One region of the Teredinibacter sp. KSP-S5-2 genome, then DNA from elsewhere that is predicted to be linked to it. Evidence: riboswitches for the same ligand, from Rfam matches in the RefSeq annotation. Region 1 holds a riboswitch; the other holds the start of a gene.
The links. Region 1 has a riboswitch for thiamine pyrophosphate ahead of P5V12_RS03205 (TonB-dependent receptor). Riboswitches for the same ligand answer to the same signal wherever they lie in the genome.
Positions count from the first base shown of each region.

Region 2: linked by a shared signal. The riboswitch ahead of thiC (phosphomethylpyrimidine synthase ThiC) and the one ahead of P5V12_RS03205 (TonB-dependent receptor) in region 1 are both predicted to bind thiamine pyrophosphate.

Region 1 is NZ_CP120416.1:673,772-689,591, reverse strand. Features, by position in the region: gene P5V12_RS03225 (serine/threonine protein kinase) at 1-638, opposite strand, end outside; gene P5V12_RS03220 (PepSY-associated TM helix domain-containing protein) at 771-1,550, opposite strand; gene P5V12_RS03215 (FMN-binding protein) at 1,534-2,034, opposite strand; gene P5V12_RS03210 (porin) at 2,153-3,385, opposite strand; TPP riboswitch at 3,571-3,679, shown strand; gene P5V12_RS03205 (TonB-dependent receptor) at 3,774-5,930, shown strand; gene P5V12_RS03200 (YkoF family thiamine/hydroxymethylpyrimidine-binding protein) at 5,981-6,235, shown strand; gene pnuC (nicotinamide riboside transporter PnuC) at 6,232-6,909, shown strand; gene P5V12_RS03190 (phosphotransferase) at 6,887-7,654, shown strand; gene grxD (Grx4 family monothiol glutaredoxin) at 7,696-8,022, opposite strand; gene P5V12_RS03180 (aspartate aminotransferase family protein) at 8,528-9,691, shown strand; gene argF (ornithine carbamoyltransferase) at 9,717-10,628, shown strand; gene P5V12_RS03170 (ribonucleoside-diphosphate reductase subunit alpha) at 11,228-14,137, shown strand; gene P5V12_RS03165 (ribonucleotide-diphosphate reductase subunit beta) at 14,280-15,566, shown strand; gene P5V12_RS03160 (hypothetical protein) at 15,673-15,820, shown strand, end outside.
Region 2 is NZ_CP120416.1:1,648,147-1,663,966, reverse strand. Features, by position in the region: gene P5V12_RS07595 (MATE family efflux transporter) at 1-282, shown strand, start outside; gene P5V12_RS07590 (hypothetical protein) at 324-4,394, opposite strand; gene P5V12_RS07585 (CPBP family intramembrane glutamic endopeptidase) at 4,635-5,465, shown strand; gene P5V12_RS07580 (BlaI/MecI/CopY family transcriptional regulator) at 5,630-6,031, shown strand; gene P5V12_RS07575 (TonB family protein) at 6,313-7,611, shown strand; gene P5V12_RS07570 (TonB family protein) at 7,637-8,257, shown strand; gene P5V12_RS07565 (efflux RND transporter permease subunit) at 8,457-11,615, opposite strand; gene P5V12_RS07560 (efflux RND transporter periplasmic adaptor subunit) at 11,622-12,788, opposite strand; TPP riboswitch at 13,484-13,582, shown strand; gene thiC (phosphomethylpyrimidine synthase ThiC) at 13,647-15,485, shown strand; gene thiO (glycine oxidase ThiO) at 15,486-15,820, shown strand, end outside.

The DNA.
Region 1 (15,820 bases):
GCAACAGCGGATTCTGCATCATAAGGCACATAGCCAGACAGCAACTGGAAAAACACTACCCCGAGGCTGTAGAGGTCTGAACGATGATCGACGGGCTTGCCTTTTGCCTGCTCTGGGCTCATGTAGTGAGGAGTACCGATGGCCACCCCCGTTTGCGTCATGCTTTTATCCGTTTCAGCGGCTCGTGCAATACCGAAGTCGGTGAGCACAGCTCTATTGTCCGCCGTATAAAACATTATATTTTCGGGTTTGATGTCCCGGTGGACATAACCTTTGGAACTGGCATATTGCAGTGCTTTGGCAATATCCCGAACAGCAGAAAATTTTTGTGCAAGCGAAAGGTTGTCGCGCAGATGTCTCAGATCCTTACCGTCAATGTATTCCATCGACAGGTAGTAAGAATCTTCGTATACACCAACATCGTGAACCGTGACAATATTAGGGTGAACCAATTGACTAACGATTTTGGCTTCGCGCATAAAACGCTCACCAAATGCGGAATCTTCGCCTAGCGCTTTAGACATGATCTTAAGCGCCACCTGACGACCAAAGATTTCCTGCTCCGCAAGATATACCGTAGCCATACCGCCTTTGCCTATAGCCCGGATTATCTTATAGCCTGGAATTGTGTCGGTCATGTACAGGGTCCGCTTAACGCATACGTTGAAACGATAAACGCTTAAATATCAAAGCTTAAAAAGAATAGCTTATTCAGCTTACAGTTTAGTAGACCCAAGGGCACGCTTTTCTACAGAAAATCAAAATTGTGACTAATTATGGTGAGTTCTTGATCGTTTTTTTGAATTTTTCCGACCACTTTTTAACCACATGTAAATACCCGTAATCGCTAATATAAGAAATGCGACAGACATCACGTCCATTATCCAGGGCGCGTAGCGACCAAAAAATCGGCCAGCGTGAATATCCAGTACCAATCTTTCCCAGGTAATTCCCGAACTAAATTCCTGTTGAAATATCGATTCGGGTATTTTATCTATTTTTTTTGCCGGTAAATTCCAATTAATCTCATTCGCATCTACTTGGGTTTCCTGCCACATCAAATCATCAAGTGACGCCGAATAAAAACGTTTTTGGGAGTTAACAACAATTAGCTGATCTATAACGCCAATACCTTGTATTGGGATGGAAAGACCATCATAGCGGCTGATTTTTTCCACCAACTGCATATCACTGGAATAAATTTGAATTTCCGATTCGCAAACTATATAAAACAGCGCCAAAGCTTGATCCGTTAATGCCCCAACTAATTTACCATCACAACTGCCGAACAAGTTTTGATCAAGAAAAAGATCCTCAGCAACATTGACGATACTCTTTCCCGATAAGTTGACGGAGTAAGCCGCTGGAATCTCGATATGATAAAGATCCAAAATAACAGGGTTGCGAATGTGTTTGCGATCAAGCCCTGCGTCCACACTATGGTTTAAAACCAAGCCGGTAACGGAAAGAAATACAACAAAGGCGGCGCTTATAATACCTAAGCGTCTATGCCAAACCCACCAGACTCTTTTATTAATGCGCTTTTTCATTCGCCGACTGAATTACCTGAATGTGTAAAAAAAGCGCAAGTTTAGCGATTTTTTTTGATGCCCGCACAGATAAGGTTGCGCCTGTGATGCCATCAATTTTCTGGGACAGCTTCCACGGACTCTTATCTTGAACCAATTGAGCGTGTTCAAACTGCCTGGCAAAGAAATCGTATTGAATTTCTCCTCCCCGACTTTCCCTGTATTGAAGTACCTCAAGGAACTCAATATGTCCATCATTGACCACCACACCAAATGTTATCGGTTGCTCTTTCCCAATTTCCTCCAACACCCAGGCAGTTTTATTTTGATGAACCCAGTAACGTACTCGCAACTGGGAAAAGGAATAATCCAGTTGCTCTCTTACCTGCTCTTTGAGCGCTTTGGTAATCCATATGGATTTTCTAATTGGCATCTGCTCAGCAAACGCTTTTTGTCTAAACTCTAGCAAAGGGTCTTCATCCGCTATTGAGAAATGCGAACTCAAACAACAGAACCCAAAAATAGTGTACAAAATAAAGCGAATAATCATTTCCACTCTGTCAGAAACAACGAAACCTCCGCGAATAATCACGGAGGTTTAAAACAGTTTATTTATGGGCAACTTAGAAAGACCAACCCACACCTAAATTAAATGAGTCATAGTTGTCACTGTCTGGATTATCTTCATGGGCAGCTTGATAATCCGCTTTAAAAACTACGCGCTCGGTAAGCCAATAATTTACGCCCACATCGTAAAAAACTGAGCGTTGATCGCTTACATCAGGATTTTCTCCCGCCTCGTTATTGTAGTTGCTATAACGAACAAAGAAGCCTAGATCATCCAGAGGTTTTATTGACGGCTCGACAAACCAGCCGTTTTGAACATCCCGCTCATTCGTTTCCCAAGCGTCGTTATCAATATTCCATTCCGCCCACAAAGCACGTACAGAAAATATGCTCTTCTCATAACTTGCATTTAGTACGGTTAATACGGCGGAAGCGGAGTCGCCTTCGTTATTTTGAAGCACGTCTTCCTGATACTGCACTGCTGCAGCCAAATTCAAACCAGGAACACCGGTATAGGAAACACGCCCTGTATAGGCAAAATCATTCGCAGTCGCCTTGGCGGATTTCTGACGACCACTTCGAACTTTATCGCCGCCGTCCATTTTCAGACCGGAATGCATGGCAAACTCATACTTCACACCAGGCGCGATATCGCCTTTGAACATCACACCAGTTTCCCACCATGTAGTTGGAATAATGTTCTTTTCTATCAGGTTTCGCTCGACACCATAAAACGTATCGGGCTCATGAATTTCATTTAAGAAACCAACAGGAATCAAATACTGACCGACAACGAATGAATGCTTGTCCGCGTAATCCCATTCAATAAATGCTTGTTCGAGTTCAACTTCACCAGGCTGGCCATCACCGGATAATCCGTGCTCTAGCTCCCACTCAGAAAAGAAACGAACCTTGTCTGAATATTCGTGACCAACGTAGAGCACATAACGGTGAGCATCGACACTGTCATTCTTGCCCCCATTAAAGTTGTTGTAGTGATGTTCACCATAGCCACCGATAGTGGTTTTTTCTGCCCAGGATCCCGCCTTTGAGCCGCTTAGAGAAGAGCCCGTAGCTACTTGTTCAACCGCATCAGCTGTAGCTTCGACCTTCTCTTCTGTAATTTTTAGGGTTGCGTCAGTTTTAGACTGCTCTTTTTTAAGCTGTTCAATTTCCTTTTGTTGCTTTTGAATGATGTCCCAAAGCTCTTCTACAGTAGGCGCAGCGGCAGCCTGTCCGGCCAAAGCCAGCAGAGAGGACATAATTGCGACTTTGCTTATTGATTTCATGTAGTTCCTCGAAAAAAGGTGATGTTAGTAGACCGAAATTTTGCGGGGAATATACATCAAATGATAATAGTTATCAAGTGCATTATATTTAGCATTAAGCATCAAGTAATTGGAGCCCCCCCCCCTGTACTGATACTTATCCGCTGTTTTTTTGCATTTCGTCCCCGGAGTAAATAGAATGGCGCCAGTTTCCTAAGGGGTGGCTCGCGCCTGAGACTAATCGCATTCCTGCGGTTTAAACCCTTTGAACCTGATCCGGTTAATGCCGGCGTAGGGATAGGGCTTCTCTCAAATTGAGGTCAGCTTAATCACCCAATTTGAGTGTTCTCGTCTATCAACTCACCGCTTGCTTTTCCGGGTCTCCTTTTATTAATTGGGGGCTCAAACGTTGAAAAAACACAAACTTGGTGCATTGGCCAAATGCACACTAATTTCTTCCCTGGCACTGACTTCCGCCTACAGCGGCGCGGAAGCCATCGAAGAAGTCACGGTTAAAGGCGAGTTTCGCCAGTACGCACCTATCGATATCGCCAATAGTGTATCGGTCTTCACCGACAAAGCATTGGAAATGCGTGAAGCAGAGCATTTGGAAGATCTGTTTAACCTGGCACCAAACGTAAACTATTCTGCTGGTGCTTCACGCGGACGCTACATCCAGGTGCGCGGCATCGGCGAGCGCAGCGAGTACTCTCACCCAGTAAACCCATCTGTTGGTGTTGTTGTCGATGGTATTGACTTCACAGGTATCAGCACCGGTGTAACCGGCCTGGATACCGCACAAGTGGAAGTATTTCGCGGACCGCAAGGTACTTTATATGGCGCTAACGCGTTAGCAGGCCTGATATATGTGTCGGGTAAAACCGTAGAATATGAGCTTGGTGGAAAAATTAAGGCAGGCATCGGAAATTACAACACCAAAACATTATCCGGGGTGATTAATGCTCCGCTAAATGAGGGTGCTGGTGTTCGGTTTGCCATTAAAAACCATTCTTCCGATGGTTACATGCGTAACGCTTACTTAAATACAGACGATACCAATAATATCGATGAAACCACTGCGAGACTTGCTGCATCGCTTAAAGTCACAGATAAATTAGCTTTGGATCTCGTCACTTACCTTATTGATGTCGATAATGGTTACGACGCGTTTAGCTTGGACAATACCCGCACCACCCTTTCTGACCAACCTGGACATGACACTCAAGACACGCTTGCAGCAGCATTAAAAGCGAATTACCAGTTGTCCGATTCCGCTCGATGGGAAACGACTGTAAGCGTCGCCGATTCAGAAACAGAATATGGTTACGATGAAGACTGGGCCTATAGAGAAATCTGCCCGGAGACGTCCGCTTGTGCTTACTACCAGTATTCCACAACCGACAATTACGAAAGAGAAAATGAAAATCTTTCTCTGGATTCTCGCGTAGCCTCGCAGAATGCAGCCTCCGAATTTGGCTGGGTTGCCGGAGTATACTACCGTGACCAATCCGTAGACTTAACTCGAACCTATACCAATAACGACCCGAACTACGATTCTTTTTACGGCCCCATTACTGACCAAGAGTTAACTGTATATACCAGCGATTACAGCACTGAAAATATTGCAGTATATGGCCAACTGGATTTTCCATTATCACCCAAGTTAAAACTGATTTCTGGCTTACGTTATGAAAAATGGTCTTCGGACTTTATTGACAGCGACCAAGCTAAATTCTCCCCGTCAGAAAATCTTTGGGGTGGACGATTATCACTGGAATACAATACCGATAACACACTGATTTACGGCCTTGTATCACGTGGATATAAGCCAGGAGGATTTAATCCAGAGAGTGGTATTCCTGTCGAAGATCGCGTCTACGAAACAGAAACCATGTGGAACTATGAACTCGGGTCGAAAACCTTTTTCCTGGATGGCAATCTGGAACTTCACACTGCGATCTATTATCAAGACCGCGACGATGTTCAGGCCAAGCAATCGAAAGAAATACGCGTGGATGGACGCCCCGAATTTGTTGAATTTTATGGCAACGCAACATCCAGCAAAGGACGTGGAATTGAGCTTGAGCTAAACTGGCGAGCAAACAAATCTCTATTGTTCTACGGCTCTATTGGCTATCAAGAAACAGAGTATGGAGATTACGTTAACCCTGACCATATCCTAAACAAAGATGAAGGCAATTTAACTGTCTATAACATGAAAGGCCGTGATCTGGCACATGCGCCAAATTATCAATACGTTGCTGGTCATCAAATTGATATTTCAGACAACCTCTATTACCGGCTGGAAATTGAAGGCAAAGCAGAATTTGTGCTTTCCGACAGCCATAATGAAGAATCTCAAAAATATAACCTGCTCAACCTGAGAATTGGCTATGAAATCGATCAACTAACGATTTCATTGTGGGGGAAAAACCTGACCAATGAGGACACTATTGTTCGAGGTTTCTATTTCGGTAATGACCCAAGGGATGAATATACAGCCAAACCCTATTATCAATACGGTGCACCACGGACATTCGGTGTTTCCGCAAGTTATGATTTTTAAATTGACGTCCTAAAGGAGAGCTCTGCTCTCCTTTTTTTCTGGAGAAAAACATGCAACTCAGCGCAGAAATAACACTCTACCCGTTACAAGAAGATTATTTAACAGCAATAAAAGCCACCATTGAAAAAATCAATACCTTTAGTGGTCTTAAAATTCAAACATTTCCCACCGCGACAATTATAATGGGTGAATACCAACAAGTTATGTCAGCAATACAGGAAACTGTTCGCTGGAGCTATGAAAATTACGGCAAGTGCGTTTTTATTGTGAAGTACTTACCAGACTACGAAGCATTGTCCTCATGACAGCATCTGATATTTTTCAACAAGTCTATACCGCCTTTATCCAACAATCTGGCCCAGAAATCGTTGCCGTGATGCTTTCAATCGCTTATTTGGTTTTAGTGATGAAAGAAAATATGTGGTGTTGGCCTGCTGCATTTCTCAGCACGGCTATTTTTACGTGGCTATTTTTTAGTGTAAACCTACTCATGGAATCAGTATTAAATGTGTACTACATGGTAATGGCAGTATACGGTTGGTGGGCATGGAAAAATGCGGACGATGACCCAGATAAAATAACCAGTCACAAACCAATACTAAAATGGCACAAAAAGAAACACACTCTGGTAATTTTATCCGTTATAGTTGCGAGCGCGATCAACGGCTACTTTTTATCAAAGCATACCAATGCCGCATGGCCTTACCTGGATTCTTTCACCACATGGGGGGCAGTTATCACCACTTATATGGTGGCCAGAAAAGTGTTTGAAAACTGGTACTACTGGTTGGTAATTGACGGAGTTGCGTTGTTTCTCTATATCGAACGTGGTTTATATTATATTGCTTTGCTAGATATGATATACCTTGTCTTGGTCGTAATAGGCATAGTCCAGTGGAAAAAGAAACTGGCTAACCAAAGTACACAGGCTGACCAGCAGGATATTGAGAACATAAATGCCGCAACTGAAACTTCATGATTTTAAACGGCTTGATACGCTAATAAAAAACTGGCTAACTTGGCAAAATACCTTTTCTCATTCCCTTGAATTAGTTAGGCCAATTTATGGTGGCCTAACTAACCATAACTTTCTATTAAAATGTGGTGATAACAAATTTGTAGCTCGATTAAATAATCCACATTCGCCCAATTTAGGCATTGACCGTCAAACTGAAATTTCTATTCTCAATTGTTTAAAACATACAGGCTTAACCAGCGAAATCATATATTGGCACCAACCCACAGATATTACTCTATTCAAATATATTGAAGGCCGCAGCTGGAATCAGTCCGATTTAAGAAAACACTCGAATACGCTTGCAGACGCTGTAAATATCTATCAACAAGTATCTTGCGATGTCCCGCATATTCAGTACGACGAATATTTAAAAAAATATTGGCGAATACTCGAACAAAAACAGCCATCTATCACACAAAAATTAAAAACCGAGTGGAATAATTTCAGCAAGCGGGTAAAAGTGTTTTCCAAACAGAACTGGGAACGCAAACTCACTCATCATGACCTGACAGCGAGTAACATTATTGAAACAGATGAAGGGATTAAAATTATTGACTGGGAATATGCATCGCTGGGCCACCCGGCTATTGACGCGATCTATGCTGGACTAGCGGATCATTACGTCGCCTATCCAAAAGACGAAATTCACTTTCTCAGGGAAATGATAAATTGGATGGATCAACTATGGCGCTACATCAATAAATAGGCCTGCCACCCCAATCGATAAGAGGTGGCATAAGCAATTTTTTATTCTTCTTCAGGATCAGCAGCAGAATCAACCAAAGTTTTTAACTCGCCACTTTCATGCATCTCGGTAATGATGTCGCATCCACCAACTAACTCACCTTTCACCCACAACTGAGGAAAAGTTGGCCAATTAGCATACTTGGGTAAATTAGCACGAATATCAGGGTTAGATAGCACATCAACGTAAGCAAACCGCTTACCACAGGCCATCAGCGCCTGAGAGGCTTTCATAGAAAAGCCACACTGAGGGGCGTTAGGCGAGCCCTTCATATATAAAAGAATATCGTTGTCTTCGATTTGCTGCTTAATGGTATCCATGATGTCCATGGGAAAAAATACCTCGTAAATGGTTCTTAAAGGCTCAGTTTTTGGCCAAACCTTAGTGGATTAGTCAAGTATTGGATTCTACAGGAGAGGCTGGGGAAATTCAGCAACTGCGGCGCTGCTTTTTAATCCAGGCAATATGCCGCTGAACTTTCTCGTTCCCCAACAGGGCCGTAAGGGTTGAATAATCTCTCGCCAAAGTCATTTCGTCAAATAACCTGTGCAGACAGGAGTGGCACGGGCGACATAGTTCAATACCGCGATTCAATTCAGATCCGCTGTAATGCTTCTTAAAATGCGTTCTCCGGTGCACTTTTCGCGGAATCAAGTGGTGAAAAGTCAAAGGCACCCGGCGTCCGCAGAGCGCACACCTGTTCTTCTCAACGTTTTTCTGCATAGATGGCCAAAATCTGATTTGAAAACCTTGAAATCTCACGGTTTTTGTTTTTAGAATGCTCGTTTACCCAGGCAGCAATCCGCTGCCTGTTTCTTTTTGGGGAACTTAAGAATGTCGGTATCATCGCTAATGAACACCTACGGTTCAAGAACTACTACTTTGGTTAAAGGACAAGGCGCTTATGTCTGGGATCAAAGCGGTAAGCGCTATATCGACGCAATTTCAGGCATTGCTGTGTGTGGCTTGGGACATTGCCACCCTGCAGTCACCCAAGCCATAACCGACCAGGCGAATACGCTGGTGCACTGTTCAAACCTGTATCTGATCGAACCACAAATCATTTTAGGGGAACAACTCACCAAAATCTCTGGTTTGGAAAAGGTATTTTTTTCCAATTCGGGTGCAGAAGCCAACGAGGCGGCGATCAAGATCGCACGCAAATTTGGTCAAAGCAAAGGCATTGAAAAGCCGGAAATAATTTCCACGACCAAGAGCTTCCACGGTCGTACCATGGCCACCCTGTCTGCCACAGGAAACCCCAAGGTCAAAGAAGGTTTCTTCCCATTAGTCGAGGGCTTTGCCCACGCGGAATACAACAGTATTGAGTCCATCAAGTCGGTTGCGACAAGTAACACCGTTGCCCTGATGGTCGAACCAGTTCAGGGCGAAGGCGGCGTGAACGTGCCCGACCCATCCTATCTTTCAGAGCTGAGAAAACTCTGTGACGAACAAGACTGGTTATTGATATTGGATGAAATTCAAACGGGTAACGGAAGATCTGGCAAATACTTTGCCTTCCAACACACAGATATGAAACCAGACGTGTTGACCACAGCAAAAGGTTTAGCCAACGGCGTTCCTATCGGAGCCTGTTTAACCGGCCCCAAAGCCGCACATATTCTGCAGCCAGGCAACCACGGTTCCACATTTGGTGGCAACCCCTTAGCTTGCGCAGCAGCCAACGCCGTTGTGCGCACAATCAACACCCCCGAATTTTTAACTCGAGTTAACACAATAGCCAACCTCATGGTGACGCAATTCAATAAACAGCTCGAGCATTCAGAAAAGGTTGTACAAGTTCGTAACCTCGGTTTACTCATTGGAATTGAGCTAAATATCGACTGTAGCAACCTGGTTGAACAAGGAAAAGAACTGGGAGTACTTATCAATGTGGCAGGCGGTAATACCATTCGTTTACTTCCACCACTCAATATTACTGATGATGAAGCTCAAACCATTGTGGATGCAGTGGTTACGCTAATCCAGAACAGTTAACCAGGTATTAAAAGGCTATTACGCCATGGCAAAAAGACACTTTTTAACTTTACTTGACCTCTCTTCCGACGAGCTTAATCACATCATCCAGGATGCGATTAGGCTTAAAAAATCGCTTAGAAGTGGGGAGATATACGAGCCTTTTCAAAATCAGGTCCTGGGGATGATTTTTGAAAAGTCTTCAACCCGCACCCGCGTCTCTTTTGAAGCCGGTATGGCACAACTTGGTGGAAGCGCTATTTTCCTATCACCAAGAGACACGCAACTTGGCCGAGGCGAGCCCGTCGAAGACTCTGCCAGAGTGCTTTCAAGAATGGTCGACATGATCATGATCCGCACATTCGATCACGCAACGATTGAATTATTTGCAGCCAACTCAAAAGTGCCTGTCATTAACGCCTTAACGGATGACTACCACCCCTGTCAGCTATTAGCAGATATACAAACCTACACCGAGCATAGAGGCTCGCCTCAGGGCAAAGTAGTAGCATGGGTGGGAGACGGCAATAATATGTGCCACTCCTATATCAATGCCGCTCGACTGTGCGATTTTGAGCTTCGTATCGCATGCCCCGAAGGTTTCGAACCCAACGCAGGCCTGGTTGAAGCCAATAAAGACCGGGTCACCGTTGTCAGAACACCGGAAGAAGCGGTTAAAGGAGCAGACTGGGTCGCAACCGATGTCTGGGCCAGCATGGGACAGGAAAGTGAGCAAAAGGAACGGGAAAAGCAGTTCGCCAACTTCCAGGTTAACCACGAATTAATGAGCCATGCTCAATCCGATGCGGTATTCATGCATTGCCTACCAGCCCATAGGGGAGAAGAAGTCAGTGCCGAACTACTGGAGGACGAAAAAATCTCCATCGTTTGGGATGAAGCAGAAAACCGGCTCCACGCACAAAAGGCATTAATGCTTTTTCTTGCCAATCAAAAATAACACCAGCAAATACATCCTCGCAGTATCAACGCACTCCGACAGCGCAATTACGCCGTCGGAGCTATACCCACATAAAATCTAATACTAAAGTAGCTATAAAAACATCATCGCAAAAGAAAAAAATATTATAGATTTATGTCAAAACAGATTTAACGCCAACAGCCTTTATACCATCTAGCTTTGCAGGTTAGTGGTTACTGCCTCAACTTATTACCCACATTTTATCCACAAGAAACCAGCAGCAATCGAAACTTGAAAAATCCTCAAAAGCGCATTATCTTGTATCAAAAATATGGACAACCCCAATATATGGTGTTTTGGTGAAATTTTGTCACAGGGTCGAATTCTCAATATCTGTACAAAATAGCAAGGAATTTTTTATAAATATTATGCAAATCAATGCCTTAACACTGAGAGTTCCTGCGTTCTAGCGGGAGCAGCAAAGAAAAAGTTGTATTGAAAACAAATAAGCAAGACGGCGACAAGATCGTCAGGCTTTTTGCAACCTTTGCATGAGGAAGCGCCTGTTTCCTCACAAAGAATTAAACGAAATTTTAAATGTAGTAACCGTTTTTAGTATCAGGAGCACACGGAGATTTATGCACACATCAGATTCAGAACTAGCGAAAACTCACAACAACGGAACCAAAACCGCTGCGCATGAGATAGATAGCTCAACCGCTAGTTCAGTAGCCGCAACAGCACCAGGGCAACTCAAAGTCATCAAACGCAATGGAAAAGTTGTTTCCTATACCGACGACAAAATCAAAGTGGCTGTTACTAAAGCATTCTTGGCTGTGGAAGGCGGATCTGCCGCAGCATCTACCCGCATACATGAAACCGTTGCCAATATTACTGATCAGATCTCAGCAACTTTCCGACGCAGAATGCCATCTGGCGGCACAATCCATATTGAAGAAATTCAAGACCAAGTAGAACTCACGCTAATGCGTAATGGCGAACACAAAGTGGCTCGCGATTACGTGCTTTACCGGGAGTCGCGAGCTAAAGCGCGGGCGGAAAAACAGGAAACGGCATTTGGCGCAAACACACAAGCTCATGCACTCAATGTCACTATGCCCAATGGTGAACAACAACCTCTTGATATCCAGCGTGTGCAAACCATTCTGTCAGAAGCCTGCCAGGGCTTAAAGGATGTTGAGGCAGCGGTAATATTTAATGAAGCCATGCGTAACTTGTACGACGGCGTATCCTACGAAGATGTAAATACTTCTTTGGTTATGTCCGCCCGTACTCTGGTCGAAAAAGAACCCAACTACTCCTTCGCAACGGCAAGACTACTACTTGATAAATTGCGAGCAGAAGCATTGAGCTTTCTGGATGTTGCAGAAACCGCAACCCAGGCCGAAATGCAGGTTTATTACGCACAAGCATTACCCAAATACATTGCCAAAGGTATTGAACTTGAGCTTGTTTCGCCCGAACTATTAAATTTTGACATCGCCAAACTAAGCGAGGCGCTTTTACCTGAGCGTGATTTGCAGTTTACCTACCTTGGCCTGCAAACCCTTTACGACCGTTATTTCATTCACAGTAATGAAATACGATTTGAGCTCCCTCAAATATTCTTTATGCGTGTCGCAATGGGCTTGGCGCTCAACGAAGAAAACAGAAATGAACGTGCAATTGAGTTCTATCGATTGTTGTCCTCGTTTGACTACATGAGTTCCACACCAACACTGTTTAATGCGGGAACCTTAAGGCCTCAACTGTCTTCTTGTTACCTCACCTCTGTGCCAGACGACCTGCACGGGATCTACGGTGCAATGCAAGACAACGCCATGCTATCCAAGTGGGCAGGCGGTCTGGGTAATGACTGGACACCTGTTCGATCTCTGGGAGCCTATATCAAAGGCACAAACGGTAAATCCCAAGGCGTGGTGCCATTTTTAAAAGTTGCGAACGATACGGCTGTTGCAGTAAACCAGGGTGGTAAACGTAAAGGGGCTGTCTGTGCTTATTTGGAAACCTGGCACCTGGATATTGAAGAATTCCTGGAGCTGAGAAAAAACACAGGTGACGATCGTCGAAGAACCCACGATATGAATACCGCAAACTGGGTTCCAGATTTGTTCATGAAACGTGTTTTTGAAGATAAAGAGTGGACGCTCTTTTCACCCCACGACGCACCCGACCTTCACGATGCTTTTGGTCAGTTCTTTGAACAACGCTACACAGAGTACGAACAAAAAGTTGCATCAGGCGAAATAAAACTATTCAAAAAAGTACGTGCTGTCGATCTATGGCGCAAGATGCTCGGCATGTTGTTTGAAACCGGTCACCCTTGGATCACGTTCAAAGACACCTGTAATTTACGTAGCCCACAGCAACACGTCGGTGTCGTGCATTCATCAAACTTGTGCACCGAAATTACGCTCAACACCAAGCCGAATGAAGAAATTGCGGTGTGTAATCTGGGCTCAATCAACCTTGCCCAACATATTGTTGATGGTAAGCTGGATACAGGCAAACTGGCAAAAACCGTTTCAACCGCTGTGCGTATGCTCGATAACGTGATCGATATTAATTATTACGCCGTACCAGCAGCAAGAACATCTAACCTTCGTCATCGCCCCGTTGGCTTAGGATTGATGGGCTTTCAGGATGCCCTGTACAAAATGAAACTCCCCTATTCCAGTGATGAGGCGGTGGAGTTTGCAGATCGTTCAATGGAAGCCATTAGCTACCACGCAATCAAGGCATCCAGTGAACTGGCCAAAGAACGCGGAAGTTATTCAACCTTTGAAGGTTCGTTGTGGAGCAAAGGAATTCTTCCGATCGATTCGATCAAACTGGTTGAAGAAAACCGCGGTGCAGAATTTATCGAGGTAGATAAATCCACCACGCTTAACTGGGATTCACTTAGAACTCAGGTACAAACCCAAGGTATGAGAAACTCAAACGTAATGGCCATTGCACCAACCGCAACCATTGCCAACATCACCGGAGTTTCTCAATCGATCGAACCGACGTATCAAAACCTCTACGTAAAATCGAATCTTTCCGGTGAATTTACAGTGGTCAACCCATACCTTGTTCACGATTTAAAAGACCGTGGTTTGTGGGACAGCGTCATGGTCAATGATTTGAAATATTATGAGGGTTCACTGCAAAAAATTGATCGAATTCCAGAAGAGTTAAAAGCACTTTATTCAACTGCGTTTGAAGTTGAACCTCGCTGGATAGTAGACGCAGCAAGCCGCAGACAAAAATGGATTGACCAGGCTCAGAGCTTAAACCTCTATATCTCCGGGGCTAACGGTAAAAAACTGGACATCACATACCGCATGGCTTGGTTCCGAGGACTAAAAACTACGTATTACCTACGTGCACTGGCAGCGACAACAACAGAAAAATCAACGATAAATACTGGCTCATTAAACGCAGTATCGGCAAATAACACTGGTTCATCCTCATCCGTGGCGGCACCGGCAGAAGTTCCTAAAGCCTGCTCACTGGACGACCCGGATTGCGAGGCTTGCCAATAACAAGCCCGTAAAAAAAGAAGGACCAAAGGGGGAGCACTGCCTGGGATGGAGTTGGAATACGGCACCAACTCCATACCCAGGCCTTTTACCCATATAAGAATCTATTTGAAACACAAAATCGCAGTAAGCTAAGGAAATATTTATGCTGAGCTGGAATGACTATGAAGAATCGTCAACCACTTCAACAACCAAAACCGCACCACAACCTCCAGTTCAACAAAACACTGTTGCGGAGTCATCTGCAACTTACGTTGTAGAAAAACAAGAACTAAAAGCGGAACAAGCTCATACACCAGAGAGCCTTGAACAGAATGCAGACAGCATATCGATAGATAGTGACGCAGTAAAAAAAGCCCAGCAGGCAATCCATGATATGGATCCTGCTCCAGGGTTGGAAGAGCTGGAAATGGGCGCAGCCCGAATTGAAGTCGACGATAAACGTATGATCAATTGTCGCGCAGACCTTAATCAACTTGTGCCATTTAAATATGATTGGGCCTGGCAAAAATACCTTGATGGTTGTGCCAACCACTGGATGCCACAAGAGGTCAATATGACCGCAGATATTGCCCTGTGGAAAAGCGCCGATGGCCTGACAGAAGACGAGCGAACAATCGTAATGCGCTCACTCGGATATTTTTCTACGGCAGACTCGCTTGTTGCGAACAATTTAGTATTGGCAGTATATCGTCACATCACCAACCCCGAAGCACGCCAATATTTATTGCGACAAGCTTTTGAAGAAGCAATTCATACTCATGCTTATCAATACTGCATTGAATCTCTTGGCATGGATGAAGGTGAAGTCTTCAATATGTATAGGGAAATACCATCTGTCGCAAAAAAAGCAGCATGGAGCATTGCGCATACCCAAGGGATCGGTAACCCGCAGTTTTCTACAGGGACACCAGAAGCCGATCAGGAATTATTAAGAAACCTCATTGGGTTTTACGTAATTACCGAAGGTATATTTTTCTATTGCGGTTTCACTCAAATATTATCGATGGGTCGACGCAATAAAATGACGGGTGTAGCGGAACAATTTCAGTACATTTTACGCGATGAGTCGATGCATCTAAATTTCGGTATTGATGTCATCAACCAAATTAAATTAGAAAACCCGCATTTATGGACGACGGAATTTCAGGAAGAAGTTAAACAAATGGTTCTTGAAGGGACTGAATTAGAAATCGCCTATGCCAGGGACACCATGCCACGTGGAGTGCTAGGTATGAACGCGGCGATGATGGAAGAATATCTGCACTTTATTGCTAACCGTCGCCTGGCTCAACTAGGCCTGAATGAAGTCTATACTGGAGCCAAAAATCCATTCCCGTGGATGAGTGAAATTATGGATCTGCGTAAAGAAAAGAATTTCTTTGAGACACGCGTCATTGAATATCAAACTGGTGGCGCGTTAAGCTGGTAACACGTTGGAGGCAACTCTAACGTACGTCGTTCCCACGAGTTTAATTGAGTATATGTTCAATTAAACTCGTCAGATCGACACATTAATATGTGAAGAGTGTTTTCTCATGACACAGAAAAAAAGTGACACTTATTGTATCGTTTCTTCTACCGAAGAACTTGTTGAAGCACTAAGAAAACTAAGCAAATCCATCGGCAGCCTAAGCAGTGTGCTTAACGAAATGCAAGATGAGCTGGAGCAACAATACAATTCGC
Region 2 (15,820 bases), 970 kb from region 1:
ACTTTGGTTATGGCACTTGGTTTAATCCTAAAAGCATATAACTTAATGGCCATGGAAGGCGTATTAAAAAGCGGCGGAGACGTTCGTTTTTCCATGAATGCCAGTTTGATTGCCTTGTGGCTGGTAGGCATTCCAAGTGCACTAATGGGGGCGCTCTACTTCAAGCTCCCATTACACTGGGTAATGCTTTTGATATTAAGTGAAGAGGTGGTTAAGGCGCTAAGCTCACTTGTACGCATTAAGAAAAAGAAATGGATAAATAATCTGGCAATCGACGCATAATCATTGACCGCACAGGCCAGCTCCTGTGCGGTCAAAATAGATTAAGACTCTTTCACCTCATCTTTACTTGTATTCTCACCTTCCGGCTTTTGCTTTTTTTCCGTTGTCGGCCATATTCCCTGATAGCTCAATTGCGTCCAGGCCCACTTTATCCATTTCATTAAGGCAAAAGCCAGCCACAAAGACCACAACAACATCGCCAGACGATATGCCCACATAGGTAAGGAAAACACCCAGGCGGTTGGCAACTGGTCCAGTGCGACATCTTGATACCACTGCAACGCATAAGCCGTGGAGTCATTGCCAACGATATGCATATTCGGGCTGGACAAGAGCCCATGAGGAACCGTCCCCAGTAATGCAATCAAAGCTAAAGCAGACAAACCAAACAAGCCGATCTGCATAAGCTTGTAGTACCCCGCCTCCGGCAGATGGGTTATGCCCCCTCTCTTGGTCAACAATAAAAGCCACACGACCACAATTAACGGCGCATAAACATTGGCTGTGCCCATACCAATACCAAGTAATACCCATTCATAGGTTTTTAACGGCATTCCCTGAACACGCCCCAGTCCCACGGCCACAGCAATAACCACAAACAGCACCCCCCAAAGCAATACAGCTGGCCCCATAGCCGGGCCACCCACAAGCAGCGGCCAGCGATCGCGAGGCAATTGGATTTTCAAGGTTGCGTTATGAATATGCTGCTCCAAGTGCAACAACGGCGTAGTCACCAATGTGGATATCCCCTCACTCGCCTGCCAACGCAACTGCACATTTTGCTGACCAGGTTGTATCGGGATCTTTATCTCGGTCTCCTGCTTCGGTAAAGGTTGTACACGACCATTCACTGTCAGCGACTGCAACGTTGCCCCTTCCGGCAAAGCAAAAGGCAGCTCTCCACCTTTACTGGATCTCACTGACAATGACACATCCGCCGTATTTGACCGTCGCCCAAGGTTGTATTGCGCTTCCATACTTTCGATAGTCAGCTGCTTGCCTTCCACCGCTTTAGGCTGGCTGACATGAATGGTAAGTTGCTCCCCAGGCCAGGGACGCCAAACGGGGCGCGCACCCTGTTCTTGCGTTAATACGGGAATACCGGAAAACTCCGTATGCCATTGACTGGAACTGGACAGCCGCCAAACCTCAACCCAACTGTCTCCCTCTGCGGCGGTTAACTGAAGTGTGTCCGTTTTACTCAGCAACGAACGCCATTGCACCACCTGCTGGTTCGGTGAAAAATTCACTTCCACCTGATTCTCCCGCACCGCCAATTCATTGATTGGCGATTCGCCGGCCATCATGGGTACACGGAGGTTGATCGCTCCATTCACCGGAGTTACACGGCGTACACGAGTCACCACATGCCAGTCCATATCCAACTGCAACTCTCGCTCGATCATCACAAAAACAGGCATAGGGTCAGGCAACATTTTTTCCCGCGCTTGTTCCACACTGGGGTTAACCCGTTGCATTAATAACGTGTTGCCTTTTAGTACGCCCTGTTCAAAACCGGTTACCTGCCAATGCGCAATTTCGGTGGCCAGGTTGTGAACATTCAAATGGAAACGTAGATTTAGTGAGTCAAGATGACGGACATCCCCAACAACATCGACAAGATGTCTCCCCTTGTCCAATTGAATTAACCAGATACCCTGTTCATTCTGCTGCAACTTGGCAGGTTTACCATTATCGGTAATATTTTTCGGCGACCAACTGCGGCCCTGCAAGGGCAGTGGCACAGCGATATCGGCCAACGCGTGATAATGTACACGGATAGCTAACTGATCGTTGTCAGCTTCAACTTTCGCTTTTTCTATACTCGCGCATTGCGGCAAACACTCTGCCGAGCGGGTTAGGCGCTGTTCAAGTGCGCTCAGAATTTCTGAGTCAATGGCCACTTCCGCATCTGCGGGTTGCGGTGTAAACATCGCAGGTATCATCAGCAAAGCCATTGGAAGTGCATTGGCCCGCGACAGCAATAACCACTTCGGTAAAGCAATACCGGGAAAGCTACGGGCAAACAGTAATACCGCAAACCCCATACAAAACAACACAGAGATCACGTGCCCTAACCGATTCAGAACCGGCGGCACCAATGTGAGCCCAACTGTTTCACCCGGCTTCACCGGGCCACTCCAATTCAAGTATGCCTCTCGCCAACGCCATTTGGGTACGCCGGGGCCAGTCTGAATGATCTGATTAGAGTCGTAACGTTTTTTCTCAATCGGCGCACTGGGTGCCCAGGATTTCATTTTGGACACAGGCATTCGAGAGGACACCAGCACTTCTTCCTCCGCCAGCATATCGGCTTCAACGGCTTGATTTAACGCATATTCCTCAACTAGAGTATTCGACGAATGACCATATGACCACATACTCTGATTCGGCTGCTCCAGCTGAACGTAAACAGCCTGACGCAAATAATCCACGGAAAACGGCACCAGCATAATGGCCAAAATAACAAAGCTGACCATTTGATACCGCTCTAACCAGGTTTTAAATTTGCCGGAAACAACAGGCAATAACGCCATTACAGCAATAATATTCAGCCAGATAAATAACGGCGCACCATAACGGTGGTAGGTAAATAAAAGCGTCACTAACGCCACTGCACCAAGTAACTTACTGCCGACTCGGCTGGCCGAAACAGTAATAATCAACAGTAGAAAAATATCCCATAAGGACCATTTGGAAATCCAGGAGTCACTGACGGAATCGGCTCCGGAAACATGGAACAGCGACCAACCGGGTGGTAAATGTAAAACGGTTCGCACCCTGTCAAAATCTTCCTGCCAACCGGTTGATGGCATCACCGATGTACGCTTCAGATTACTAATTACATCAGCCTGAATATCGGTCCTTCGTATTTCAAACCCTTGTAACCCCCCTTCCGCTATGCGAGAAATCATCTGTGGCTCACCATTTAAGGTTACTCTACCCAGCTCATATTCAGGTTCTGCATTAATACGCCAATGCCGGTGAACCTCGCCGGCAATTTCATCTTTTACCGTAAACTGCTTGCCATCAAAACCTAACCACATATCTTTGGTTAACGAAAGTTTATTTGCAGATGGTGATGTATTGCCTCGATACTGCTCTTCAACCTGTAATACGGTTTCTTTATCCAGAATGTATGCGGGCAAATTTTTCCACTGCTCCGGTAATTGAGTTCGCTGTGGATCGACAGTATCCGCACCGGAAATACGCACCATATGCAATTGAGGATTGGCCTGGAAAACCCATAATTCCTGCTCGGGCCAATTATCCGTCATAGCCTCAATAGAAAAGGTCTCCATTTTTTTCTGCGCTCGTGCACTCAAGGTCACTTCCCAGAACCCAGGCTTAACTTGAATACGCATACTGCCGTCTTTTTCGATACGCGCCGGCAGAGGGCTACTCAACTCCATGGGCTTGAACCCATCCAGCAAAGCCCGTCCCAATATAATTTCGCGCTCACCACCACTGACATTGAGATGAATGCGGGTTGTCTGCATCAAGGGAACGTCATCTTTTAAATGACGGTACACCTGTATATCCAACGCATCCTGCTCCTGAACTTTTTGCGTTTTCTGTTCTCGCCCCAACCACAGTTGATGTTGTTCATCGACAATCGGCGCATGAATGCTTTCACCATTGACTCTTACACTGAGTAACCCCGTTGCTGCGGGCAATGGTAATTTACGCGGCATACTCTGCCATTCAATCTCGCCTCGCACATGGTAAGTGCCAGCAGACACATATATTTGTGGTTTCTCATTTACTTCACGAACATTAACCGGCTTGTCATTCAGCATCACCTTTTGAGGCCAATACCGGTTACTGCCAGGCAAGTTAATCCAGCCTTCCTGAAAAGCACTAACCTCAAGTTCAAACCGTGCAGAATGGGCTTTTACATCGAAAGCCAAACTGGATGGCCATACACAAGAGTAATTCGCTTCGTTATAGAGAAACGGACAACGTATTTGCCCGTGGTCTTGCAACACCCACTCTTTCCAAGGCTGCAGCTCTGGCGGGATATACACCTCTTTAGAAAAAGCCGCAGGGGAAAACAACATCACTCCCACGAAGTAAATAACAATGGGAAATTTGGCAATGTGGCTCAACATAAGCGCTTCCTTGGAACATTTTTTTCACTGATCCAGCTATTAAAGAGCAAAGCCCCGTTTCTGTCCAACATCGCACACTCTTTTTGCGAATGATGTATACAACGCCGGAGCGAGTAAAAAACATCCAAAAGCAATATAGCCAGATAAAAACAAAGTAAAAAACGCATCACTATGATGTTAAGCTTGCACACAAATTAAGCGTACCCAAAGGGTTCGATAAAATAGCAGCGAAAAATAATCATGCTTTCCATTTCAACAGAACACACCGTTATCCAACGCACAACCCTATTTCTAAGTCTGACTCTAATCACGCTGGGAAGCATATTGTGTTTTTTGGGGCAGCTACCCTATGCAGTATTAATCGCATCCGGCTTGTTATTTATCTGCTGCTATTTCTACACCATAACAAAAGGCGGATTACATTATTTATTATGGGGTAGCGTTATTATCCTAAGTGTTGGTATTGGTTTATACCGGCCAGAAAGCTTTCAATACCCTCTGCTATTTTCAGTCGATTCCTTACATCATAATGGCAAGCCTTTCTCGCTTGATCTTAACTGGGCGAAGGCCGTTGCTGGCTACGGATTATTGATATGGTTTTATACCAGACAAAAAAGTCTTTCCTTACCGAAGATAAACCCCATACATAGTACAGGCATGGTTATCCTCGGTGTAACAGTCACGCTTATTGCAGCTATTTACCTTCTTAATCTGGAATATCAAATCAAACAGCCGCAATACATCTGGTATTTTTTATTACACAACTTTTTTATTACCTGCGTGGTTGAAGAAGTATTTTTCCGTTTAGTCATACAGCAAAAGCTGGAAACTATCGCCAACAAACAATTTAAAATGCAAATTACCATTGCCAAACTACTTGCACTCTCCTTAACCACTCTGCTTTTTGTTCTTGTGCATCAACTGAACTCGCTGAAGCTTATTGTGGTTTATGCGCTTGCTAGCCTGTGTTACGGCTTGGTATTCACATTCTCTCGACGCCTACATTTAAGCATTGCCATGCATTTTCTGGTCAATGCTTTCCATTTCAGCCTGTTAACTTACCCGCTATAACCCCTGGGAAATCAAGTACTTAGATAACCAAAACCACAAATTGCTAAATTTGTAGCAATTAAGGGTTGCTTTATCGTTTTTCATCTGCTAATTTTTTAGCATGTGCTACATATTTAGCATCACAACAAAAACGACGTATCACGTCGAACTTTAGAGAAGAAATAATGCCACCAGAAGAATACGCTCAATTAAGCCGCAGGGAACGCCAGATAATGGACGCCCTATATGAAATGGGCGAAGCATCAGCGCAACAAGTGTTGGAGAATATGCCAGAGCCTCCGAGCTATTCCGCAGTACGAGCATTAATTGCCCGACTGGTGGACAAACAGGTTGTTGCTTTCAAGCGTGATGGAAATAAGCATATTTATTTTCCTATACAGAAAAAGACCAATGCATCCAATACCGCCATTGACCGTCTAATTAAAACTTTTTTCAAAGGCTCAAAAATTAATGCCGTCAATGCCCTACTGAACTCAAAAGGCAGCGAACTTACTTGGCGAGAAATCGAAGAGCTGGAAAGAACCATCGCCAAAGTAAAAGAAAAGCAAAACAACAAAGGTAAGTAATTGTGGTAACGATTGACCTAATAAACACGTTCTTGGCACTATGGGTAAAACCTTTTATTGTGCTATCCGTTTTTTATTGGTTTGTTAAGAACTCGTTTCGCAAATCTGCTAGTTCCAGCTATTCATTTTTGCTTTTGGGAATAATTACCTGCCTGATCGTTTTGTTATTTGGCCAAACATTACAACCTATTTATTTTAACTTTTTGCCTCAATTTCTGATTCCCGGTTTAAATTCGACTATTTTTGACGCAACATTAAGTTTTTTTAGCGGTCCGAATATTGTGACATACACGATATTAGCGGTGTATATTTTTGTTTGCCTGGCTCACTTGTTTAACATCTGGCACGACTGGCGTGTTATCGAGCGACTTATTTCACAAAGTGATGCACCAATTAACAATCACGTATTTCCAATACTCGACGAGCTGAAGGAAAAACTGGGCATTAAACGCAAGGTCGTGATCTGGGTTAGCCACGACGTGGCCTCACCTCTGACCTGTGGTTTTTTTACACCCAAAATTCTGCTTCCATACCAATACATTACCTGGAATTCAGAAAGATTAACCCGAGTACTAACCCACGAACTTGCCCATATTAAAAGACATGACTGGGCGCATAAAATACTCGTCAAAATAGCCTGCGCCTTACTCTGGTTTGTACGCCCGATCTGGACAGTGGCAGCAAAGCTAAACTGGTATGCTGAAATTGCATCAGATGATTTAGTCATCAAAACTCACAACTGCAATGCCGAGTATGCAGAAGACCTGCTCGAACTCTCTGCCGACCACTCACACGGCGATTACGCTCTGGGATTTATTCGAAACTCCGAATTATACGAAAGAATTCTATTTGTACTGGACATTGATAAGAACCGGAAAGATATTTCCCAAACACGAAAAATTAATGCGCTGCTGGGTTTTATTGTTATTGCGTTTTTTGTCTCAAAAATCCATGCCACAGCGATACCAACATACTCCGAAATGGATGCCAAACAACATGATCTCATCGTTTATGAAATTGAAGATCAAGGAAACCCGGAAGATAAGAGATCTGCGCCCACGTTCAAAAATATCCATGAACTGAGAAAAGCGATAGAACTACAAAAAGACAGCCCTCTGCCTTCGGAAGAGCATTTAATTAGCCTGTATGAAATTCCAGAAGTACCACAATACAGCGTAGGGCTCGCCCCTAAGGAGCTTCCGCTAGCAGAAGACTTTATAGAATCTCCCTCTGTTTATATCCGAGGGTATTTACCCCGCTCGATCGTAACGCCGAAATACCCATCGAAAGCGTTAAAAGAAAATATTGAAGGCCGGGTTATCGTCCAGTTTGATGTTTCAAGTACAGGAAAGGTTATTAACCCACGCATAGTCAGTGCAGAACCAAAGGAGCATTTTGATAAAGCAGTGTTAAGTGCAATCAAGCGTTTTCGCTTCTCGCCCTTAACCATAAACGATACACCAATAATAACGAAGAATGTGACGGAAACGTTTGTTTTCACACTATCAGGCACAACGGAACCTAAAAAAACAACGACAAAACCAAAAGCGACCAAACTCGCATTAAAGCAAACTCATTAACGTGAGATTGTCTCAGGAGGCTGTTATGCATTATTCATTGTCACATCATCAAAACCCCATTCCAAAATGGCTAGCGCTAGCGCCTATTGGTGCTTTGGTTACACTACTAATGTTTGTCTTTATGACAAAACTCATTGCCTACTCCTTTATTGAACCCGTGGATGTTGTACCACCAAAGTTTCCATCAATTATTTTTGAAAACAAACCGTTAACACCACTTCGACCAAAACCGATTGAAAAACCAACAGACATTGAACCACCACCTGAAGTGCCACCACAAGCACAGGTTGACAATAAATATACAGGCCCAGGAATTACGTTTAAAAAGTATGTGCCACCCAAAAACACAGACCCAAGTATTTTCGGTGACGCCTTCCTACCTGTTCCCCAAGTTCGAGTGGCAGCAAGATATCCGATAACAGCGTTAAATAGAGGAATTGAAGGATTTGTCGATGTGAAATTTGATATTACATCAATAGGTTCAACGGAAAACATTGAAGTGCTCTACGCCGAACCTGAAGGAATATTCGAAAACGCCGCGATTAACGCTGTAAAACGCTGGAAATATCAGCCCACAACCAGCAATGGCAAGGCCACTCGTTTTAATGGTCTTACCCAGCGAATACGTTTCGAATTACAAAAATAACGAGTTCTAGTTGTGCCTTTCGCCACTTCGGTGGCGTTTTTTTTATTTTCGTTTTCTTCATACATAAATACGATTTCAACAAATGTGTACGAAGTGTATAGAAAGCAATGTTTTCCTACATCAACACTATTTTTAGGTATCCCCCAATAAAAAACCGCCTTTATGGCGGTTTTTTATTTATACAAAGCGTTGCGACTTACTAGTCTTTCAGTTGTTCAAGCTCTGTCGTATTTTTACTTTCCTCTTCTTTACTATTAGAAGCAAATTTATCAGCCAGCCTGAACACGACCACAAAGAACACTGGGACAAAGAAGATCGCCAGTACCGTTGCAGAAAAAATACCACCAAACACGCCGGTACCAATGGCATTTTGACTACCCGAACCCGCTCCAGTACTTATCACCAGCGGCGTTACACCAAGCATAAATGCCATGGATGTCATAATGATGGGACGCAACCGCATACGCACCGATTCCATAGTCGCGCTGATTAAATCCTTACCCTGCTCGTGCAATGTTTTGGCGAACTCAACGATCAAAATCGCATTTTTCGAGGACAAACCAATAGTGGTTAACAGGCCAACCTGGAAATAGACATCGTTGGAAAGCTCTCTGAACATGGCAAAAAGCACAGCGCCAATAATACCGAGGGGAACAACCAAAATAACGGCAAAAGGTACAGACCAGCTTTCATACAGCGCAGCCAAACACAGGAACACGACAATAATCGAGAGCGCATACAACATCGGTGCCTGATCGCCGGAGGCTTTTTCCTGTAATGACATTCCAGTCCATTCCAACCCGATCCCCGGCGGTAATTTGGCAACGAGCTCCTCCATTATTTGCATAGACTCCCCCGAGCTTACACCCGGAGCACCCTGCCCTTGAATACTTACGGAAGGCGTACCGTTATAGCGATCCAATCTTGGAGAACCATACACCCAACGACCATCCGTAAAGGCGGAGAAAGGCACCATCTCACCTTTATTGTTACGCACGTACCAGTCACCAACGTCTTCCGGCATCATCCTGAATTGCGCATCACCCTGGACATAAACACGCTTGATACGTCCACGATCAGTAAAATCGTTCACATAGGTTCCGGCCCATGCTGTAGAAAACACATCGTTTAGGTCCTGCAGACTGACGCCAAGTGCCGCCGCTTTTTCCTTATCCACATCCAGCTTAAATTGCGGGCTATCCTCCAAACCATTAGGTCTCACGCCTACCAGACGGGGATCACTTGCCGCCATACCAAGAAGCTGGTTACGCGCGTCGATTAACGCATCGTGCCCCATTCCCCCCAAGTCTTTCAATTGCATATCAAAACCTGAAGCGGTACCCAAAGAAGGAATAGATGGCGGCGTAAAGGCAAACACTAACGCTTCTTTTATTTGCGAGAAGTAGCCCATTGAACGGCCAGCAATGACCTGAGAGCGTTGATCTTCACGCTTACGCTCATCCCAATGTTTCAGGTTAATAAAGATAAGACCATTATTTTGCGCTACACCACTAAAGCTCCAGCCTATTACCGAGAAAACAGACTTAACATTCTCTTTTTCCTGCTTGAGGTAGTAGTCCTCGATTTGATTCATCACTTCAACCGAACGGTGCTGGGTTGCACCCACAGGCAAAGTCATTTGCGTAAAAATAATACCCTGGTCTTCTTCCGGTAAAAAAGAACCAGGAAGACGATTAAATAGAACACCGAGCAATACAACGATAAGCCCGTAAATCAGCATATAACGACCGGTTTTACCAATCATTTTCTCGACACTGAACTGATATTTATTTACTGCACGGTCAAAGTTACGGTTAAACCAACCAAAGAAACCCGTCTTTTCGGAATGATCCTGATCCGGCTTTTTCAGTAGCGTTGCACAAAGTGCCGGACTCAAAGTCAGTGCCACCAATACGGACAAGGCCATTGCCGATACAACCGTAATCGAGAACTGCTTATAAATAATCCCGGTAGAACCACCAAAGAAAGCCATAGGAACAAATACTGCGGATAACACCAGAGCAATCCCCACCAGAGCTCCTGTAATCTGCTTCATGGATTTTTTGGTTGCTTCCCGTGGCGATAAACCTTCGTCGTGCATAATCCGCTCGACGTTTTCCACTACCACAATGGCATCATCCACCAGCAAGCCAATGGCGAGCACCATACCAAACATGGTGAGTGTGTTAATCGAGAAACCAAAGGCATATAAAATGGCGAATGTACCTAATAACACAATCGGAACGGCAATGGTGGGAATCAGTGTGGCCCGGAAATTCTGCAAAAACAGGTACATCACCAAAAATACCAGGATCACTGCTTCTACCAGCGTCTGTACTACACCCTCAATAGAAAGCTTAATAAACGGTGTGGTGTCATAAGGGTAAACAACCTCCAAACCTTCCGGAAAGAAAGGACGTAAATCCTCAATACGGTCCCGGATAGCCTGGGCAGTATTCATTGCATTTGCACCAGCAGCCAGAGTAATTCCCAACCCTGTTGCAGGTTGCTGATTGAACTCAGTTTCAAATTGATAGCTTTCCCCACCGATTTCGACACGGGCAACATCGCCCAGGCGTACCTGAGCCCCATCAGGGTCTACCCGAAGTAAAATATTCTGGAACTCTTCAGGTGTTTCCAGGCGGGTTTGAACAACAATACTGGCGTTTATGTCTTGCCCCGGCAGAACCGGTGTGCCACCAATTTCCCCCGCAGCAATCTGCGAGTTTTGCGCACGAATCGCATAAACAACATCATTGGTTGTCAGGGAATAATTCGCCAACTTGTCGGCATCTAACCAAACACGCATCGCATATTGCGAACCAAATAAGGTAATCTGCCCAACACCGTTAACACGGCTAAGTGGTTCCCGAACATTGGACGCAATAAAGTCTGCAAGGTCAAACTTATCCATACTGCCATCGCCAGATACAAACCCCAGCACCATTAAGAAGCCAGCGGAAGATTTGTTCACCGTCACACCGCGCTGTTGCACTTCTTGTGGCAGTAGTGGCATAGCAGACTGGAGTTTGTTTTGTACCTGTACCTGAGCAATATCCGGGTCTGTACCCGCAGTGAAGGTCAAGGTAACACTACCGCCATCACTGGAATAACTGTTGGACCCCATGTACATCACATTATCGATGCCCGTTAGGCTCTGCTCGATAACCTGAACCACAGACTCTTCAATGGTTTTGGCTGAAGCGCCAGGATAGGAAGCGAAAATCGTTACCGATGGTGGAGCAACCTCTGGATATTGGGCTACAGGCAACTGCCTAATTGCCAACACCCCGGCCATCATAATAATGATTGAAATAACCCAGGCGAAAACCGGGCGATTAATAAAAAAACCGGCCATGATGAATTATTCCTTATTAGCAATCTGCGCTTGAGTTTGCTCAACCGCCTTCACCAGCGCCCCGGGAGACACTTTTTGCAGACCAGCCACCACAACCGTGTCACCACTGGATAAACCTTGTTCAACTAACCAGTCCTGCCCAATAGTACGGGACACGGTGATTGAACGAATCTGAGCTTTGCTTTCTGAATCAACCACCAATACGGAAGCCTTACCGGATTTATCCCGTGTAACAGCTCTTTGTGGCACCAATACAGCATTGTCCAGCATACCCTCTTCGACTTCTGCCCGAACGAAAGTACCGGGAAGTAATAGGTAATCGGGGTTGGGGAACAGCGCCCGTAACACCACAGTGCCAGTCGACTCGCTCACGCTCATATCGGAAAACTGCAGTGTTCCCTGATGTTCATAGACACTGCCGTCTTCCAGTATCAAATTCACTTTGGCACTTTCCTGCGCCGCAAGTGTGCCGTTAAGCAATTTCTTTCTCAGGCCTAAAACATTTTTTGCTGACTGGGCAACGTCCACAAAGATAGGGTCAAGTTGATGAATAGTCGCCAATGGCGCAGCCTGTTCAGCAGAAACCAGTGCACCCTCAGTGAAATCAGACTTACCAATTTGACCATCGATAGGCGCATGCAGACGTGTATAGCGCAGATTGATTTCCGCCGTGTTCACAGCGGCCTTTGCCACAGCCACTTCCGCTTTCGATAACTGCATGGAAGTATTGGCATCATCATAATCCTGCTGGCTCACCGCTTTGCGCTTAAGCAACCCTTTAAAGCGTGCTTCTTTCGACACCGCCAATTCCAGGTTGGCATTGGCTTTCGCAAACTGAGCTTTCGCATTACGTAAATTTGCTTCGTAGCGGGAATCGTCAATTTGATAAAGTTCCTGCCCTTGTTTAACTCGGGCACCTTCGGTAAATAAACGCTTTTTAATAATCCCACCAACCTGAGGGCGTAACTCAGCCTTGCGATATGCAACTGCGCGCCCAGGTAACTCCGTCGTCAGCATTTGAGGTTTCGCTTGTATAGTGACAACGGAAACTTCAACTGCCGGTGCAGCTTGAGCCTGAGTATTGGATTCTTCTTTGGGACCACATGACGACAAAATAAATGGCAAGAAAAGAATACATATCTTGATAGTCAGTCGATCGGAAAAACGTAACATCCTTTAAGACCTCAAAAAAAAAGTCCCCGAAGCAAGCAACTTCAGCGACCAATATGGAATAGAGAAAGTGCTATTTTATTGCCGAGTCAGTGAAAGCAGCGTAAATACTAACGCGCCATCCACCCACATATTTAACGGAAAGAAAATATTATTAAATTATATCGATCAAGTAACCGTTAGTACTTGACTAAAGCACGACAACTGTGAACAAAGAGAATCAAAAAACGACGATTTGAAACATGAATACAACCATATCAACCCCAATTATGTTTGCCTTATATATTAGCAAAAATAGATGTTTAATCTTATTGTAATCAGTTGCATTATTGTTATAACAAGTTCACATGCCAGCAACCAAATAGAAAACGACTCCTGGCCTTGCTTTGTCGGAAAATTGTAACAATTTCTGTAAAAGCCCGATAGGTTATCGTCGCCTGAAAGCTGATAGTAAAAACGAAACCAGTTTAATATTTAAAAATATTCTGTCAGTAAGTTCCCAATTTTTGACACACAAAAAAACCGCACATCTATCAACGTATAAATAACTCACACACCGACAAATTCCGTAAAAAAAACAATGTATTCGCACACATACCAGCCAAAAACCGAGTAAATGGATTGGCATGACAACAGATAAATATAACCATCACGCTAAAATACCTCTTCCCCCTCCAAAAGAAATCCAGTAGTATCCGCTCCAGCTCTCGGGGTGCCTTTAGGCTGAGATGTAGTTTTACAAACCCGCAGAACCTGATCCGACTAGCATCGGCGTAGGAAAGAGCTGAAACCTTACCGGCCTAAGCCTCGCTTATCCCTTTCTGGTTCAAGGTTTTTCCTACGCAAAAAAATAAGGTAGGAATAACAGTGAAACAGACACCACCGCAGTCATCATCAAACAGCACCATTACAACCGTCCCATTAAGCGGCAGCGAAAAGATTTACGTCACATCGTCAAATACACCGGATGTTCGTGTGCCAATGAGAAAAATTCACTTAACTGACGGTTCTCATTTCACTTTATACGACACATCAGGCCCATACACAGATAAACAGTACGATATAAACCTATACCAAGGTTTAACCCCATTACGGAAAAACTGGATTGAGCAACGCAATGATTGTCAAACACAATCACTTACGTATAAACCATCCCATAATGTCGCTGAAATATCGCCGGAGCAAAGTCAGTGGCTAAACAACACAGGTTTACAACGAACGCCGCAGAAAGCGAAAACAGGAAAAAATGTTTCTCAACTGCATTACGCCCGAAACGGCATCATCACCAAAGAAATGGAATTCATTGCCTTACGGGAAAATCAGAAACGACAAGAACTTATACAAAATACGCAAGAACGTGCTCAGCGATTAAAAGGAAACCCCTTCGGTGCCAACTTAAAATTCATTACACCGGAATTTGTACGTAAAGAAGTCGCCGAAGGTCGAGCAATTATTCCCGCCAACATTAACCACCCAGAAGTTGAACCGATGATTATCGGCCGAAATTTTCTGGTAAAAATTAATGCCAATATTGGTAACTCTGCGCTGTCCTCTTCCATCGAAGAAGAAGTGGAAAAACTCGTATGGGCGATACGCTGGGGTGCCGACACCGTAATGGATTTATCCACCGGTAAATACATTCATGAAACACGGGATTATATTATTCGAAACTCCCCCGTCCCTATTGGCACCGTCCCAATTTATCAAGCGTTGGAAAAAGTGAATGGCATTGCCGAAGATTTAAACTGGGATGTATTCAAAGCCACACTGATCGAACAAGCTGAACAAGGTGTCGATTATTTTACAATTCATGCCGGGTTACTGCTTTCTCATATTCCGCTCACCACCGAACGGGTAACCGGAATTGTTTCCCGTGGCGGCGCCATTATGGCCAAGTGGTGCATCTCCCACCATCAGGAAAATTTTCTATACACCCATTTTGAAGACATTTGTGAAATCGCCAAGGCATACGATATCAGCCTTTCTCTGGGTGATGGATTGCGACCTGGCTCGATTGCTGACGCGAACGACCAAGCCCAATTTGCCGAATTAAAAACCTTAGGCGAATTAACCAAAATTGCCTGGCAGCACGATGTGCAAGTCATGATTGAAGGCCCCGGCCATGTGCCCATGCATATGGTTAAAGAAAACATGGACAAGCAACTTGAATACTGCCACGAAGCACCTTTTTATACTTTGGGGCCACTTACGACAGATATTGCACCGGGCTACGATCACATTACCAGCGGCATTGGCGCTGCCATGATTGGTTGGTACGGTTGTGCCATGCTGTGTTACGTCACCCCCAAAGAACACCTTGGCCTGCCGAATAAAGACGACGTAAAAAGCGGAATTATCGCTTACAAAATTGCTGCCCACGCTGCAGACATTGCCAAAGGCCACCCGGCCGCAAGGGCAAGGGATGATGCATTATCCAAAGCCCGTTTTGAATTCCGCTGGGAAGACCAGTTTAATCTGGGACTTGACCCAGATACCGCACGGGAATACCACGACGAAACCCTACCCAAGGACTCGGCAAAAGTTGCCCATTTTTGCTCCATGTGTGGTCCGAAATTCTGTTCGATGAAAATCACTCAAGAAACCCGTGAATTCGCCCAAAGCATAGAAGCTGGCATGCAACAAAAATCTGCCGAATTTAAACAGTTAGGTTCTGAGCTCTATGTGGCGGAGGAAAATTAAATGAATATTGCCATTGTTGGCGCTGGCCTAATGGGGCGAACCCTGGCCTGGCAGCTGTTACAAGACACACAAAATACCAATCAAAAGATGACGCTCACTCTCTTCGATAAAGACCCAATCGAAAAAGGTGGCGCAGCAGCGTACACCGCTGCCGGCATGATCGCGCCCTACAGTGAAGTGGAAAAAGGTGATCCAGAAGTCTTTGAGATGGGTGTTCGTTCCCGCAACATGTGGCCGCAATTCGTTGCCTCGTTAAATGAAGATGTGGACTTCTCTCAATACGGCACGCTGGTCATTGCGCATAAGAATGACCGCCCGGATTTTCAACGCTACAG